3 regions of the Bradyrhizobium genosp. P genome follow, and region 1 is predicted to be linked to each of the others. Evidence: predicted binding sites of a transcription regulator. Region 1 holds the regulator's gene; each other region holds the start of a gene.
The links. Region 1 encodes HrcA, which represses chaperone genes, less so after heat shock. Its sites were predicted from a motif close to GTTAGCACTCNCNNNNNGNGAGTGCTAAC; they were not measured.
Positions count from the first base shown of each region.

Region 2: ACP2YO_RS42955 (co-chaperone GroES) is a predicted target of HrcA. The motif match lies at 2,933-2,961, and genes of this name have one in related genera.
Region 3: ACP2YO_RS43440 (co-chaperone GroES) is a predicted target of HrcA. The motif match lies at 2,550-2,578, and genes of this name have one in related genera.

Region 1 covers NZ_CP188195.1:191,072-195,928, reverse strand. The annotation lists gene hemW (radical SAM family heme chaperone HemW) at 1-1,029, opposite strand, end outside; gene rdgB (RdgB/HAM1 family non-canonical purine NTP pyrophosphatase) at 1,016-1,651, opposite strand; gene rph (ribonuclease PH) at 1,663-2,376, opposite strand; gene hrcA (heat-inducible transcriptional repressor HrcA) at 2,637-3,725, shown strand; gene grpE (nucleotide exchange factor GrpE) at 3,891-4,496, shown strand; gene pncA (bifunctional nicotinamidase/pyrazinamidase) at 4,566-4,857, opposite strand, start outside.
Region 2 covers NZ_CP188195.1:8,944,429-8,949,285, forward strand. The annotation lists gene ACP2YO_RS42935 (hypothetical protein) at 1-98, opposite strand, end outside; gene ACP2YO_RS42940 (hypothetical protein) at 318-503, shown strand; gene ACP2YO_RS42945 (hypothetical protein) at 500-748, opposite strand; gene groL (chaperonin GroEL) at 792-2,441, opposite strand; gene ACP2YO_RS42955 (co-chaperone GroES) at 2,584-2,901, opposite strand; gene ACP2YO_RS42960 (hypothetical protein) at 3,372-3,626, shown strand; partial or broken gene ACP2YO_RS42965 (IS630 family transposase) at 3,599-4,727, opposite strand; gene ACP2YO_RS42970 (LexA family protein) at 4,770-4,857, shown strand, end outside.
Region 3 covers NZ_CP188195.1:9,051,375-9,056,231, forward strand. The annotation lists gene ACP2YO_RS43425 (hypothetical protein) at 1-812, opposite strand, end outside; gene ACP2YO_RS43430 (hypothetical protein) at 1,033-1,194, shown strand; gene ACP2YO_RS43435 (cytochrome-c peroxidase) at 1,231-2,256, opposite strand; gene ACP2YO_RS43440 (co-chaperone GroES) at 2,610-2,927, shown strand; gene groL (chaperonin GroEL) at 2,968-4,611, shown strand; gene ACP2YO_RS43450 (hypothetical protein) at 4,727-4,857, opposite strand, start outside.

The sequences.
Region 1 (4,857 bases):
CTGGCGGCCGGAGAGCGCCGCATAGCGCTTCGGATCGATCCCCTCCGCGAGCCGCAGCCCCATCAGCAGGAATTCGTCGGCCCGCTCCTCGCTGTTGAGGCAATCGTCGGTCATGACACCGTGGCCGCGTTCCTCGACGCGCAGCAGCCACGCCTCGGGGCGCTTGTCCGTTGCGGTCGCGTGCCTGACACCATTGATATCAAGCCGACCATGCGCGCCCGGCCCGACGCCGGCATATTCATCGCCGCGCCAGTAGACGAGGTTGTGCTTGCACTCTGCGCCGGCGCGCGCGTGATTGGAAATCTCGTAGGCCGGCAGTCCCTCGCGCGCGCAGACCTCCTGGGTCACGTCGTAGAGTGCACGCGCGGTCGATTCGTCCGGCGTCTGCAGCTTGCCCGCGGCGTGCAATCCGAAGAACGGCGTGCCTTCCTCGATCGTCAGCTGATAGAGCGACAAATGCTCGGCGGCTTCCGAGATCGCCTGCTTCAATTCGCTCGACCACATCTGCGGCGTCTGGCCGGGGCGGGCATAGATCAGGTCGAAGGAGTAACGGTCGAAGGCGGTGCGTGCGATCGCAACTGCATCGAGCGCCTCGCGTGCGGTGTGCAGGCGTCCAAGCGCCTTCAGTGAGGCATCGTCGAGCGCCTGCACGCCGAGCGATACGCGATTGACCCCTGCCGTGCGGTAGCCGCGAAAGCGTGTCGCCTCGACGCTGGTCGGATTGGCCTCGAGCGTGACCTCGACGTCATCAGCGACCGACCAATGCTTGCCGATTGCATCGAGCACCGCGCCGACAGTCTGCGGCTGCATCAACGACGGCGTGCCGCCACCGAGGAAGATCGATGACACCTCGCGCCCCGGCACGCGGGCCGCGGTGGTCTCGATCTCGCGGGCGAACGCGCGTACGAAGCGCTCCTCGTCGACGGGCGCGTGCCGGACATGGCTGTTGAAATCGCAATATGGGCATTTCGACAGGCAGAACGGCCAGTGCACGTAGACGCCGAATGCCCTTCGTTCAGCGTGGCTCAAGGCAGATCTCCGCGAGCTTCACGAAGGCGCGGGCGCGATGTGACAGGCCGAGCCCGATCGGCGGCAGGCCGTGCTTCTCGATGCTGGTCATTTCACCGAAGGTACGCGCGTGTCCGTCGGGCAGAAAGGCCGGATCGTAGCCGAAGCCGGCAGTGCCGCGCGGCGGCCAGACGAAAGTTCCATCGACCCGGGCCTCGACCTCTTCGAGATGATCGTCGGGCCAGGCCACACACAGCGCGGAGACGAAATGCGCCCTGCGCTTGTCCGGCGTGGTGGCGCCGCGCTCCTGCAACAGGCGCTCGATCTGGGTCATCGCCGCCATGAAGTCCTTGCTCTCGCCGGCCCAGCGCGCCGAATAGATACCGGGTGCGCCGTCGAGCGCGTCGACCACGAGGCCGGAATCGTCGGCAAAGGCCGGCAATCCGGTTGCCTTCGCTGCAGCGATAGCCTTGATCACGGCATTGGCGCGAAAGCTGTTGCCGGTCTCCTCGGGCTCGGCGAGGCCAAGCTCACCGGCCGACACCGCTTCCACCCCGTAAGGCGCCAGCAGCTCCCGCATCTCGGCGAGTTTGCCGGGATTGTGGGTGGCGATGACGAGCTTTCCGGTGATTCGGCGGTGCATGGCCAATCTGACTACGCGACCGCGATCTTTTGCAAGTCGACCAGACGCGCGACACCTCTGCGGGCGAGCGCCATCAGCGCCAGGAATTCGTCCTGCGAGAACGGCGTCTTCTCGGCGGTGCCCTGCACCTCGATGATGCGGCCGTCGCCGGTCATGACGAAATTGGCGTCGGTGTCGGCCTCGGAGTCCTCGGCATAGTCGAGGTCGAGCACCGGCGTGCCCTTGTAGATACCGCATGAAATCGCCGCCACGTTGTCGCGCAGCACGTTGGCCTTCAGCATGTTGCGGGTCTTCATCCAGTTGATGCAATCCGCAAGCGCCACCCAGGCGCCGGTGATCGAGGCGGTACGGGTGCCGCCGTCGGCCTGGATGACATCGCAATCGACGGTGATCTGGCGCTCGCCGAGCGCTTCCAAATCGACCGCGGCGCGCAGCGAGCGGCCGATCAGCCGCTGAATCTCGACGGTGCGGCCGCCCTGCTTGCCGGCGGAGGCCTCGCGGCGGGTTCGCTCCAGCGTGGCACGCGGCAGCATGCCATATTCGGCGGTGACCCAGCCGCGGCCCTGGCCCTTCAGCCATGGCGGCAGCCGCTCCTCGAGCGTGGCGGTCACCAGCACATGGGTGTCGCCGAATTTCACCATGCAGGAGCCCTCGGCATATTTGACGACGCCGCGTTCCAGCGACACGGGACGCAGTTCATCGGGCGCACGGCGGCTTGGCCGCATGGGAATCCTCCGAAAATCCGAGAGAAGCAGTCGGAGCGTGACGACCTATCCTTGAATCGTCATCGCGCTCTAACACTTTGTTTCAGCATGATCTTTTCGGAAAAACCGGTTCCTGTTCGTCCCGATCATGCTCAAGGCGTGCTTGTAGGAGGGGGAAGCGGCAGCGGCAAGGGTTTTCGGCCCGGCCTGCGGGGGTGAATGCGTGCTTGTCACGGGCCTCGCGGATCGACAGATTGGGGGCAATTGTGAGGGAGTAGAACGTGGCTCACCACGACCCGATCAGCCTGATCACGCCGCATGCGGGGCTTGCCCAGCTCAACGAGCGTTCGCGCGACATTTTTCGTCAAATCGTCGAAAGCTATCTGGCGACCGGCGAGCCTGTCGGCTCGCGCAACATCTCGCGCCTGATCGCGCTGCCCCTGTCGCCGGCATCGGTCCGCAACGTGATGTCGGACCTCGAGCAGCTCGGGCTGATCTACGCGCCGCACACATCGGCCGGCCGGCTGCCGACCGAACTCGGCCTGCGCTTTTTCGTCGACGCGCTGATGCAGGTGGGCGATCTCACCGAGGCGGAGCGCCAATCGATCCAGACCCAGCTTGCCTCCGTCGGCCGTGCACAATCGGTCGAGGCGGCGCTTGGCGAAGCGCTGACCCGGCTGTCGGGGCTGACCCGTGCGGCAGCGGTGGTGCTGACGCCAAAATCGAACGCGCGGTTGAAGCACATCGAATTCGTCCGGCTGGAACCGGAGAAGGCGCTGGTCGTGCTGGTCGCTGAAGACGGTCAGGTCGAGAATCGGGTGCTGGCGCTGCCGCCGGGCGTTCCCTCCTCGGCGCTGATCGAAGCGACCAATTTCCTCAACGCGCGGATTCGCGGCCGGACCCTGGCCGAAGCGCGCCTCGAGCTCGAGACCGCCTTGACGCAGAACCGCGCCGAGCTCGATCAACTGACGCAGAAGGTCGTGACGGCCGGCATCGCGAGCTGGTCCGGCGGCGAGAGCGAAGCCCGGCAGCTGATCGTGCGCGGCCACGCCAATCTGCTGGAGGATCTGCATGCGCTCGACGATCTCGAGCGCATCAAGTCGCTGTTTGATGATCTCGAGACCAAGCGTGGCGTGATTGACCTGCTGGGTCGCGCCGAGCGCGGTGAGGGGGTACGGATCTTCATCGGCTCGGAGAACAAGCTGTTCTCGCTGTCGGGTTCCTCGACCATTATCGCGCCTTACAGCGATGCCCATGGCCGGATCGTCGGCGTCCTCGGCGTGATCGGCCCGACGCGGCTGAATTATGCCAGGGTGATCCCGACGGTTGATTACGCCGCGCGCATTGTCAGCAAGATCCTGGGTGGCTGACCGGACGGAAGTTCGTTTCCATTTGACGCGTTTTCTTCACGCGAACCGGAGGCCACTTCGCTCGAAACCGCTATGTGGCGCTTGATTTTCGCCGCTCAAAGCACGATATCCGGGCCAGCCAATCCCCAAGATTTGAACCGCGCGCGTTTTTCGAGAAGGCAAGCCATGACCGATCCGAACCGGACCAATGACAATACCGAGAATCCGGCTCCGACGGGCGAGCCTGTGACCTCCAAGCCCTACATCATGCCCGACGATCCGGAAGTCGGATCGGCGGAAGCCTTGAGCAAGGAACTGGCTGAGGCGCGCGACAAGACGCTGCGCACGCTGGCCGAGATGGAGAATCTCCGTCAGCGCACCCGCCGCGAGGTCGCCGACGCCAAGACCTATGGGATCACCGGCTTCGCCCGCGACGTGCTCGATATCGCCGACAATCTGCAGCGTGCACTCGATGCGGTTCCGGCCGAGACCAAGGAAGCCGCCGATCCCGGCCTGAAGGCATTGATCGAAGGCGTCGAGCTGACCGAGCGCTCACTGCTCAACGCGCTGGAGAAGAACGGCGTGAAGAAGTTCGACCCGATCGGCGAGAAGTTCGATCCGAACTTCCAGCAGGCGATGTACGAAGTGCCCGACCCGTCGGTGCCATCAGGCACGGTGGTGCAGGTCATGCAGGCCGGCTACATGATCGGCGAGCGCATTTTGCGCCCGGCGCTGGTGGGGGTCTCCAAGGGCGGCGCCAAGGCCGCTCCGGGTGCCGACTTCACGGCCTGATCGCCGTGACTTCGCGCGAAAGACCTTACGCGCGAAAGGCTTGCGCCAAGAAACCTCAAGCCAGGAAACTTAAGCGATGTCCGATGACTGGATGCGCTTGACGCCGGCCTTGGCCATGTCGGCCCAGGCCTTCGCAAGCGACCCTTGCGTGTCGATGCCGCGGCAGGCGTCTTCCACCACATAGGTTTCGAAGCCGGCCTTGCGCCCGTCCAGCGCGGTCCACGCCACGCAGAAATCGGTGGCAAGTCCCGCGATGAAGACGCGCTTGACGTTGCGCGCCTTGAGATAGGGCGCAAGTCCGGTGGTCGTCTTGCCGTCGGCCTCGGTGAAGGCGGAGTAGCTGTCGACGTCCTGGTGAAAA
Region 2 (4,857 bases), 1.2 Mb from region 1:
CAGCGCAAGTCGGCCTGAAGGGGCGCCGTCTCGTCGGAGGAAACGGGGGTCGTGAGCGTTTCCGGTCGCCCGCCCGACGACGGGATCGCGTGGAGCAAATGTCTAGGCTTTCGGGTCGTTCGTGATCGGGAAATGGTTCCGGATCGTGCGATCAAAGACCAGGGTCCGGCTTTGAGCCGCGCCCGGCCGATGACGCAATTCTGCGGGTTATACCGCGGGGTGCACGGAGCGATCAAATGCACTTCCTATGGATCGGATCGACCCTACGGAAGTTGACGTCGATGGTCGGCGGCGCGGCGACACCGGAGGAGCAACACATGACCCCGTTCTTCCACGAGGAATTTTCAGCCAGGTTGATCGACCGCAGTTCGTTCGTGGTTTTGGACGTCATGACGCCGCCTCGAGATCCCGATGATGATGGAGACGACGAGGACGAAGAGGAAGGCGACGAGGACGAAGGCGCAGACGAACCGCCGGTTGTGCGCGAGCCGGACGAAGGCTAGAGCACCATGAAGGGGAATCCGCTTAGGAACGGAGCGATCCGCCGGTCGGTTGCTCCGGCGCAATCGTGGGAGGACAGTATGGATGTGAAGGAAGCCTCGGAGATGACGGAAGCCTCCGGGCTGACGAACGACGCCATCGAGCAGACTTCCGGGGCACGCCGGCGACCGCTCCAGTCGCCTTCCCAGGAGATCGGATTCATGCCCGATTCGATCACGATGCCTGCTGCACTAAAAAGGCCCGGCATTTCTGCCGGGCCTTTCCTAGTGATGGGTGCTGAACAGTTGGACTTAGAAGTCCATACCGCCCATACCGCCCATCCCACCGCCGCCCGCAGGCATGCCGCCGCCGGCATTCTTCTTCGGCACTTCAGCCACCATGGCTTCGGTGGTGATCAGCAACGCCGCAACTGAGGCCGCGTTCTGGATCGCTACGCGAACCACCTTGGTCGGGTCGATGATGCCCTTGGAGATCAGGTTGACGTATTCGCCGGTCTGCGAGTCGAAACCGTAGGCGTACTGATCCTTCTCGAGGATCTTGCCGACGATCACCGAACCATCTTCACCTGCGTTGATCGCGATCTGGCGGGCCGGCGCGGACAGCGCCTTGCGCACGATCTCGACGCCGGTCTTCTGGTCGTCGTTCTTGGTGCGAAGCCCCTTGAGGTGCTCGGAGGCACGCAGCAGGGCGACGCCGCCGCCCGGCACGATGCCTTCTTCAACCGCCGCACGGGTCGCATGCATCGCGTCATCAACGCGGTCCTTGCGCTCCTTCACCTCAACCTCGGTCGCGCCGCCGACGCGGATCACCGCGACACCGCCTGCGAGCTTGGCGAGACGCTCCTGCAGCTTCTCACGGTCGTAGTCCGAGGTGGTTTCCACGATCTGCGCCTTGATCTGATTGACGCGTGCTTCGATGTCGGTCTTCTTGCCGGCGCCGCTGACGATGGTGGTGTTCTCCTTGTCGATCATCACCTTCTTGGCGCGACCGAGCATGGCGAGCGTGACGTTCTCCATCTTGATGCCGAGATCTTCCGAGATCGCCTGACCGCCGGTCAGAACCGCGATGTCCTGCAGCATCGCTTTGCGGCGATCGCCGAAGCCCGGAGCCTTGACGGCTGCAACCTTCAGGCCGCCGCGCAGGCGGTTGACGACGAGGGTGGCAAGCGCCTCGCCTTCGACGTCTTCTGCGATGATGACCAGCGGCTTGCCGCTCTGCACGACAGCTTCGAGCAGCGGGAGCAGCTCATTCAGCGAGGAGAGCTTCTTCTCGTTGATGAGGATGTAGGCATCTTCCATTTCCACGCGCATCTTGTCGGCGTTAGTGACGAAGTAAGGCGAGATATAGCCGCGGTCGAATTGCATGCCTTCGACGACTTCAAGCTCGGTTTCGAGCGACTTAGCTTCTTCAACAGTGATGACGCCCTCGTTGCCGACCTTTTTCATCGCGTCTGCGAGGAACTTCCCGATTTCGGCGTCGCCATTGGCGGAAATGGTGCCAACCTGGGCGATTTCCTCGTTCGAGGTGACCTTCTTGGAGTTCTTGACGAGATCCGCGACCACGGCATCCACTGCCAGGTCGATACCGCGCTTCAGATCCATCGGGTTCATGCCGGCGGCAACCGACTTGGCGCCTTCACGGACAATGGCTGCGGCCAGCACGGTCGCGGTGGTGGTGCCGTCCCCAGCAGCATCCGCCGCCTTGGAGGCGACTTCGCGCACCATCTGGGCGCCCATGTTTTCGAACTTGTCTTCAAGCTCGATTTCCTTGGCGACGGTGACGCCGTCCTTGGTGATGCGGGGAGCGCCGAACGACTTCTCGAGCACGACGTTGCGGCCCTTGGGGCCGAGCGTGACCTTCACCGCGTTGTTGAGAATGTCGACCCCGCGCAGCATTCTGTCGCGGGCATCGACGCCGAATTTGACTTCCTTGGCTGACATAATGATCTCCGTTTTCATCTGGTCAGATCCCAAAGGCCGCGCGACCGGGCGGGTTCTTGAAGGATGAGATCTGAATTGCGGGCCTCATCCTTCGAGACGCCGGCTACGCCGACTCCTCAGGATAAGGAAATCGGGCTGGCGCTTATGCGGCCTTCTTCTTGGCCGCGGGAACGTCGGTGAGGACGCCCATGATGTCGCTTTCCTTCATAATCAGCAGCTCCTGGCTGTCGATCTTGACCTCGGTACCCGACCACTTGCCGAACAGAACGCGGTCGCCGACCTTGAGGTCGATCGGGATCAGCTTGCCGGCTTCGTCACGGCCACCGGGGCCGACGGCGACGATTTCGCCCTGCAAGGGCTTTTCCTTGGCGCTGTCCGGAATGATGATGCCGCCAGTGGTTTTCTCTTCGGCGTCGATACGCTTGACTACAACGCGATCGTGAAGCGGACGGAATTTCATGGCGGCCTCCTCGGTTTGGTTTTTGTTTGGAGTTAGCACTCAGGGTTGGCGAGTGCCAACCACCTCGCACATAAGCCTGCGTTGCGCAGGCACAAGCCCTCGTGACCGGTCTCGAGGTGACTTTCCTTGAATTTGGGAATGTTGCAAGGATCCACCGGCCTCGCGCAATCTCATGCCAGGTGATTTGCGCCCGTGCATAAGTCGGCCCCGAAGCATGGGCGCCGATCTACATGGAATGAAGCGGGTGCGACTTCCGTTCTGGGTCACGAACCGGTCCTGGCGCCGGAGCAATCCGACTTCGGCAATGCCTTCGGAAGCAGACGCTCCCAGGGTCTGGCAGCAGGTCGCGATGGGCCAAAGGCAGAAGTCGCGTTTCGGCTATAGAACAAGCAAGCTTCTGTTAACGCAATGGCCATGATAATGCATATTGCGCATGATGAACGCTTAAGTTGTTGTCTATGAAACGATTTATGTTTTTCACGCTGATATCGCTCGTCGCTGCCTTCGCGACTTATAAATTCTTCTATCCGACCTACACCTATCGCTACCGGTTAACAGTCAACATTGAGGCGGACGGCAAGCTCCACTCGGGTTCAAGTGTGGTCGAGGTGATCTGGTACGCGCACTTTCTGCCAGAACTAGTGTCATTTTCACCAGAATTGCGCGGTCAGGCGGCGCTAGTACCTCTGCACAGTGATTATGACTCTTTGGAAGCGTCTGGGTAGGCTCGGCCCATTTTTGCGCGGGCTTTTTCTGTCGTGAACATCCATTTGATGCGGGAGCGTGCAGCATTTCTCTGCCGTTCCCAAGCGGTGATTTCGCGGCGCAGTCGCTTGGGGTCGTCGATCCTGCGAGCGAGGCACTGTCCCCGCAAGACGCCGATCTCGATCTCAACCATGTTGAGCCAGCTTGCGTGCTTGGGAGTGAAGTGGAACTCGATCCGCCGCGAGATCCGTCTGGCTTCGGCGGGCGGAAAGGTCTGATACAGGGCGCCGGCGGAGTGGGTCGATAAGTTATCCTGCACGACCCGGATGGTCTCGGCATCGGGATAATGGATGTCGACGAGGTCACGTACGCATTCGGCATAATCTTTTGCCGCTCGTCGCTCTGTAAGTTTGACCTTGCGCCAGGGACGATGCACGTCGAGGAGAACGAAGAGATTGACCGTCCCGTTGCGACGATACTCGTAATCGTAACGTTCGAGCCGGCCCGGCTTCATCGGGATTGGCTGACGGACCTCGCCGATGAGTTGCACCGGACTTTCGTCGAAGCACACGACCGGCCGCTTGGGATCGGGCACCTCGGCATAGAGATCAAGCACGTCCTCCATGCGGGCGACGTATTCGCCATCGACCTGCGACCTGCGGAATGCACCACATATCTTTGCGCCATGGTTTGAGGTCATTTTCCGCCAGGCGTCGCCGAACCGTCTCGTGCGACAGGCTGTCGTGTTCGGTGAGATTGACTATCGCACCTGCCAGCAGCTTGAGCGTCCAGCGGGCACGGCCCTTTGGGGGGCTGGCACAGGCGGTCGCCACCAGCAAGGCTTCTTCCTTGCCCGTGAGTTTGCGCTCCGCTCCGGGACGCGGCTCTTCGCTCAGCGCCCGCTCCAGATTGCCTTCCACGAAGCGTCGCTTGGTCCGGTACACGGTCGAGCCGCTCACGCCAACGCTCCTGGCGATCTCCTCGTCGCCGGCCGCGGCATCGGCAGCCAGCAAAATCTGTGCTCGCTTGAGCTTGCGGGACGCATGCTTGCCGCCGCTAAGCAGCGCCTTGAGTTCGGTCCGCTCGACTTGGCTGAGTTCGACCCGATAGCGTACATTCATGCCTGCCTCCTTGATCGAGGCACGCACGAACAACTGAATCGGATGGCCGGCGTGAGTCCTTCGGCAAAAGCCTTCACGCCCAAACAGGGGCAGTACCTCGCCTTCATCCACCTCTATACGCGTCTGCACC
Region 3 (4,857 bases), 1.1 Mb from region 1:
ATCAGCGGCGTCCAGAGCAGGGCAAAGGCGAGCGTGAACTCCACCATGCCCGCGGCGCGCATGTAGAACTCATTGTCGAAGCCGAGGGTGATGGCGGCGTGCTCGATGAGAAGCGGGAAGCTCCATTCCGGGTAGGCCCATTTTTCGATCGAGGCCCACATCAATGTCACGGCGGCTGTATACCGAACGACGTCGAGTGGCCGAATTCCGAGGAGATCCTTCCGCAGTCCCACCAGCCCAAGGTAGGCGGCTATGCCAAGAAAAATCGGGTAGTCGGCCAAGTGAAAGGCGCCGTAACTGTACACGGCAATCCCGAACAACACCGCCATCCCCGCCGCCGACACCGGCAGCGTCCGTCGCCACAACATGCCTGCGACGACCGCGAGCTGCAACGCGCCCACCAGGGCCGACGTCGTCTTCAGCTCAGGGGTCAGCAGGATCCCGCCAACGGCCCAGATCGAGATGAAGAAGAATCCGCAGGCGGCGCGGATCATCTCCTCGGTGCGCAGCCGCAACGGGTTGGTGACGCGGTCGAGGGTGCGGATCGTCGCCTCACCCAGAGAGGTATGCTCGATCACGCAACCTGCAAAAAGCCAGAAAACGGCAATGCCGAGAAGCAGTTCGAAATCCAGACACAGAACGTTTTCAAGTCCCCGGGGTTGCCCGGCCACATCATAGGCACAGAACCATTTGACATGCGCCTCGGCATCCCGTGCCGCCACGACGCAAAACAGGATGCCCGCGATGCACTTAGCGAAGAAGGAGCTTCCAAGGGATGCCGAAATAGCGTTACGCCCCCGCCCACTGAACATCGCACAACCGTCCACCTTAACGATTTGTTCATCTTACCTTAAATTTTAGTGTTTTTCGCTAGCCAACGTCCCCTGGTTGCTTCGTGGTTAACGTCAGCGGGGCGCGGGCGGGCACCATCTTTTCCGCCGATTGGGTCAGATTTTAGCTAATTCCGGCACGGAGGCTCAATTCCACCTGTCGTAGTGAAATCCCGGACAGGGTCGGATTGGGAGCCGGTAGATGTTCGGAGCGTTGAGCGTCGTGTGTGTCGGGATGGGCTCGGTGCTTGCCTATGGAGCCAGGTGGTGCCGGTCGCGGACCGAGATCCTGGAGACCGGCGCGGGGTGGCTTCTGGTCGCCGGTCTTGGCCTTTTGGGATCGGCACTGCCCCACGTGTCCTGACAGGCGTCCGAGCGCGAGCCGATCAGGTACGCCCGATTATCGCGGCAACCTCGGTGCAACGGAAGTCGGCGAAGATGCGGTGAGGGTTTGAAGGAAGGCAATCAGGTCCTTCTTCTCGCTCGCGGTCAGAGACAAAGGCTTAATCTGCGGCGATCGGCTCGGACGGTCAATTCCGCCCGTGTTGTAAAGCTCGATGACATCTTCCAGGGTCGCGACCGATCCGTCGTGCATGTAGGGCCCGCGGCGCGCGACGTCCCGCAATGTCGGCGTCTTGAATGCGTAGCGCAGCTTCGCCGAGGTCGGAAACAATCGACCACGCCCAATATCATTGTCCTTGGCGGTTCCAATGTCCTGAAAGGACCCGTCCGAGAAGGAAGGTCCGCTGTGGCACGACGAGCACCGCGCCTTGCCGTTGAAGAGCTGAAAGCCGTGCTTTGCCGCCGCGCTGATCGCGGCGTCGTCTCCCCCGATCCACCGGTCGAACGGCGCCTCGCCCGCAACGATAGAGCGCTCGAAGGTCGCCAGGGCCGCTTCGATTCTGGGCCGCGTGATCGCGCCCTCTCCAAATGCATGGGCGAACGCATCAACGTAAGCCGGGATTGCCGAGAGACGTGCGATTAATTCCGGCTCGGAAAGATTCATGTTCGCCGGATTCTTGATCGGCCCGAATGCTACGGATTCGAGGTCCCTGAACTTCCCGTCCCACCCAAGCGGCTGGGTGAAAGCCACGTCGATTAGCGTCGGTGCACGGATCGGCAGGCCCTTCGGATCCTCACCGATTGCGCGCGGAAGCCCGTCAGCCCATGACAGGGATGGATTGTGGCAGCTGGCGCAGGAGCGGGTCTTGGATCCCGAAAGCAGCGGATCGAAAAACAAACTCGCTCCGAGCGCGGATTTTGCTTCGGAGTGAGGGTTGCTGCTTGGGAAAGGAATGACGGCCGACCGACGATAGCCGGCGCGGATCGTCTCCAGGCCGTCGGGCGCTTTCGTCGCGTTCAAGGCAAGCGGCAACCCTACGAGCAAAAATGCCGCGAGCACGGTCAGACTGACCCAAATCCTCATCGGGGTCCTCGAACGATATCCTGCCCGGTATATGCCCCAAGCATGTTCAAGGAAGGTTTAACAAAGGGTTGCGGGCAACTACGGATACCCGCGGCGTCCGCCTCGGTCACGCTCATCGACGTCTTCAGGATCGATAGCGGGAAGATGCAAAGACAACGAGGCGAAACAATAATTCGCCGCAATTTCAGCAAGACCATGCTAGCCGGAGAAATTGCAGAGGCACAATTGCGCAGGTCTCAGGACCTAAAATCTTGCCGCCCCTTGTAACTTGTTCTTATGGGCGTATACGCATGATTAGCACTCGCATATTGTGACTGCCAATCCAAAAACAACACGCAAACAAGGAGGATCGCATGAAATTCCGTCCGCTTCACGACCGCGTCGTGGTCAAGCGTATCGACGCCGAAGAGAAGACTACTGGCGGCATCATCATTCCGGACAGTGCCAAGGAAAAGCCCTCGCAGGGCGAAATCACCGCCGTTGGCCCGGGTGGCCGCGACGAAGCTGGCAAGCTGATCCCGATCGACCTCAAGGTCGGTGACCGCGTGCTGTTCGGCAAGTGGTCCGGCACCGAGGTCAAGATCGACAATGAAGACCTGTTGATCATGAAGGAAAGCGACATCATGGGTGTCCTCACTGACATCCCCGCCGCGAAGAAGAAGGCCGCTTAAGCGCCGTCTCCCTAAAATGATCTCACAAGGATAAGCAAGCATGGCTAGTAAAGAAGTTAAATTCGGCGTTGAAGCGCGGGACAAAATGTTGCGCGGCGTCGACATTCTGAACAACGCGGTAAAAGTCACGCTCGGCCCCAAGGGCCGCAACGTCGTGCTCGAAAAGTCGTTCGGCGCTCCCCGCATCACCAAGGACGGCGTCACCGTCGCCAAGGAAATCGAGCTTGAGGACAAGTTCGAAAACATGGGCGCCCAGATGGTGCGCGAAGTCGCCTCCAAGTCGGCCGACGCTGCCGGCGACGGCACCACCACCGCGACCGTGCTGGCTGCGGCCATCATTAGGGAGGGTGCCAAGTCGGTTGCCGCCGGGATGAACCCGATGGATCTGAAGCGCGGTATCGACCTGGCAGTGGATGCCGTGGTCGCGGATCTCGTCAAGAACTCCAAGAAGGTCACCTCGAACGAGGAAATCGCCCAGGTTGGCACCATTTCCGCCAACGGCGACGCCGAAATCGGGAAGTTCCTCGCAGACGCGATGAAAAAGGTCGGCAACGAGGGCGTCATCACTGTTGAAGAAGCTAAGTCGCTCGAAACCGAGCTTGAAGTCGTCGAAGGCATGCAATTCGACCGCGGCTATATCTCGCCTTACTTCGTCACTAACGCCGACAAGATGCGCGTGGAAATGGAAGATGCCTACGTTCTCATCAACGAGAAGAAGCTCTCCTCGCTGAATGAGCTGCTCCCGCTGCTCGAAGCTGTCGTGCAGAGCGGCAAGCCGCTGGTCATCATCGCAGAAGACGTCGAAGGCGAGGCGCTTGCCACCCTCGTCGTCAACCGCCTGCGCGGCGGCCTGAAGGTTGCAGCCGTCAAGGCGCCCGGCTTCGGCGATCGCCGCAAAGCGATGCTGCAAGACATCGCGGTTCTGACCGGCGGTCAGGCGATCTCGGAAGATCTCGGCATCAAGATGGAGAACGTAACGCTCGCCATGCTCGGTCGCGCCAAGAAGGTGATGATCGACAAGGAAAATACCACGATCGTCAGCGGCGCCGGCAAGAAGACCGACATCGAAGCACGCGTCAATCAGATCAAGGCGCAGATCGAGGAAACCACCTCGGACTACGACCGTGAGAAGCTGCAGGAGCGTCTCGCCAAGCTCGCAGGCGGCGTCGCGGTGATCCGCGTCGGCGGCGCTACCGAGGTTGAGGTGAAGGAGCGCAAGGATCGCGTGGATGATGCGATGCATGCGACCCGTGCGGCTGTCGAGGAAGGCATCGTCCCGGGCGGCGGCGTCGCCCTGCTCCGTGCCTCCGAGCAGCTCAAGGGCCTGCGTACCAAGAACGACGACCAGAAGACCGGCGTCGAGATCGTGCGCAAGGCGTTGTCGGCTCCCGCGCGCCAGATCGCGATCAACGCTGGTGAAGACGGTTCGGTGATCGTCGGCAAGATCCTGGAGAACAAGGCCTACGCTTACGGCTTCGACTCGCAGACCGGCGAATACGTCAACCTTATCTCCAAGGGCATCATCGATCCGACCAAGGTGGTTCGTGCGGCGATTCAAAACGCGGCTTCTGTGGCAGCGCTCCTGATCACCACCGAAGCCATGGTAGCTGAACTGCCGAAGAAGAACGCTGGCGGCGGCGGCATGCCTCCGGGTGGCGGCGGCATGGGCGGTATGGACTTCTAAGTCCAAGCCTTGAGGCTCGATCAAAACAACAAAGGCTCGGCAACAATGCCGGGCCTTTACGTTGCGTTCGACCGTTTGGAAATAACTCGATCTCCCTGCAGTAGACGACCAGGTGCTATCGCTTTTTCTTTTTCGCAAAAATGTCGTTCCAGTTATCCTTGTATGCTTTAGATACTGCCTTCTGACCCTCGCCCATACCTTGGTTGCGTGCCGGAGCGTCCGGTGAGCTTTCAGTCTTAGAGGACG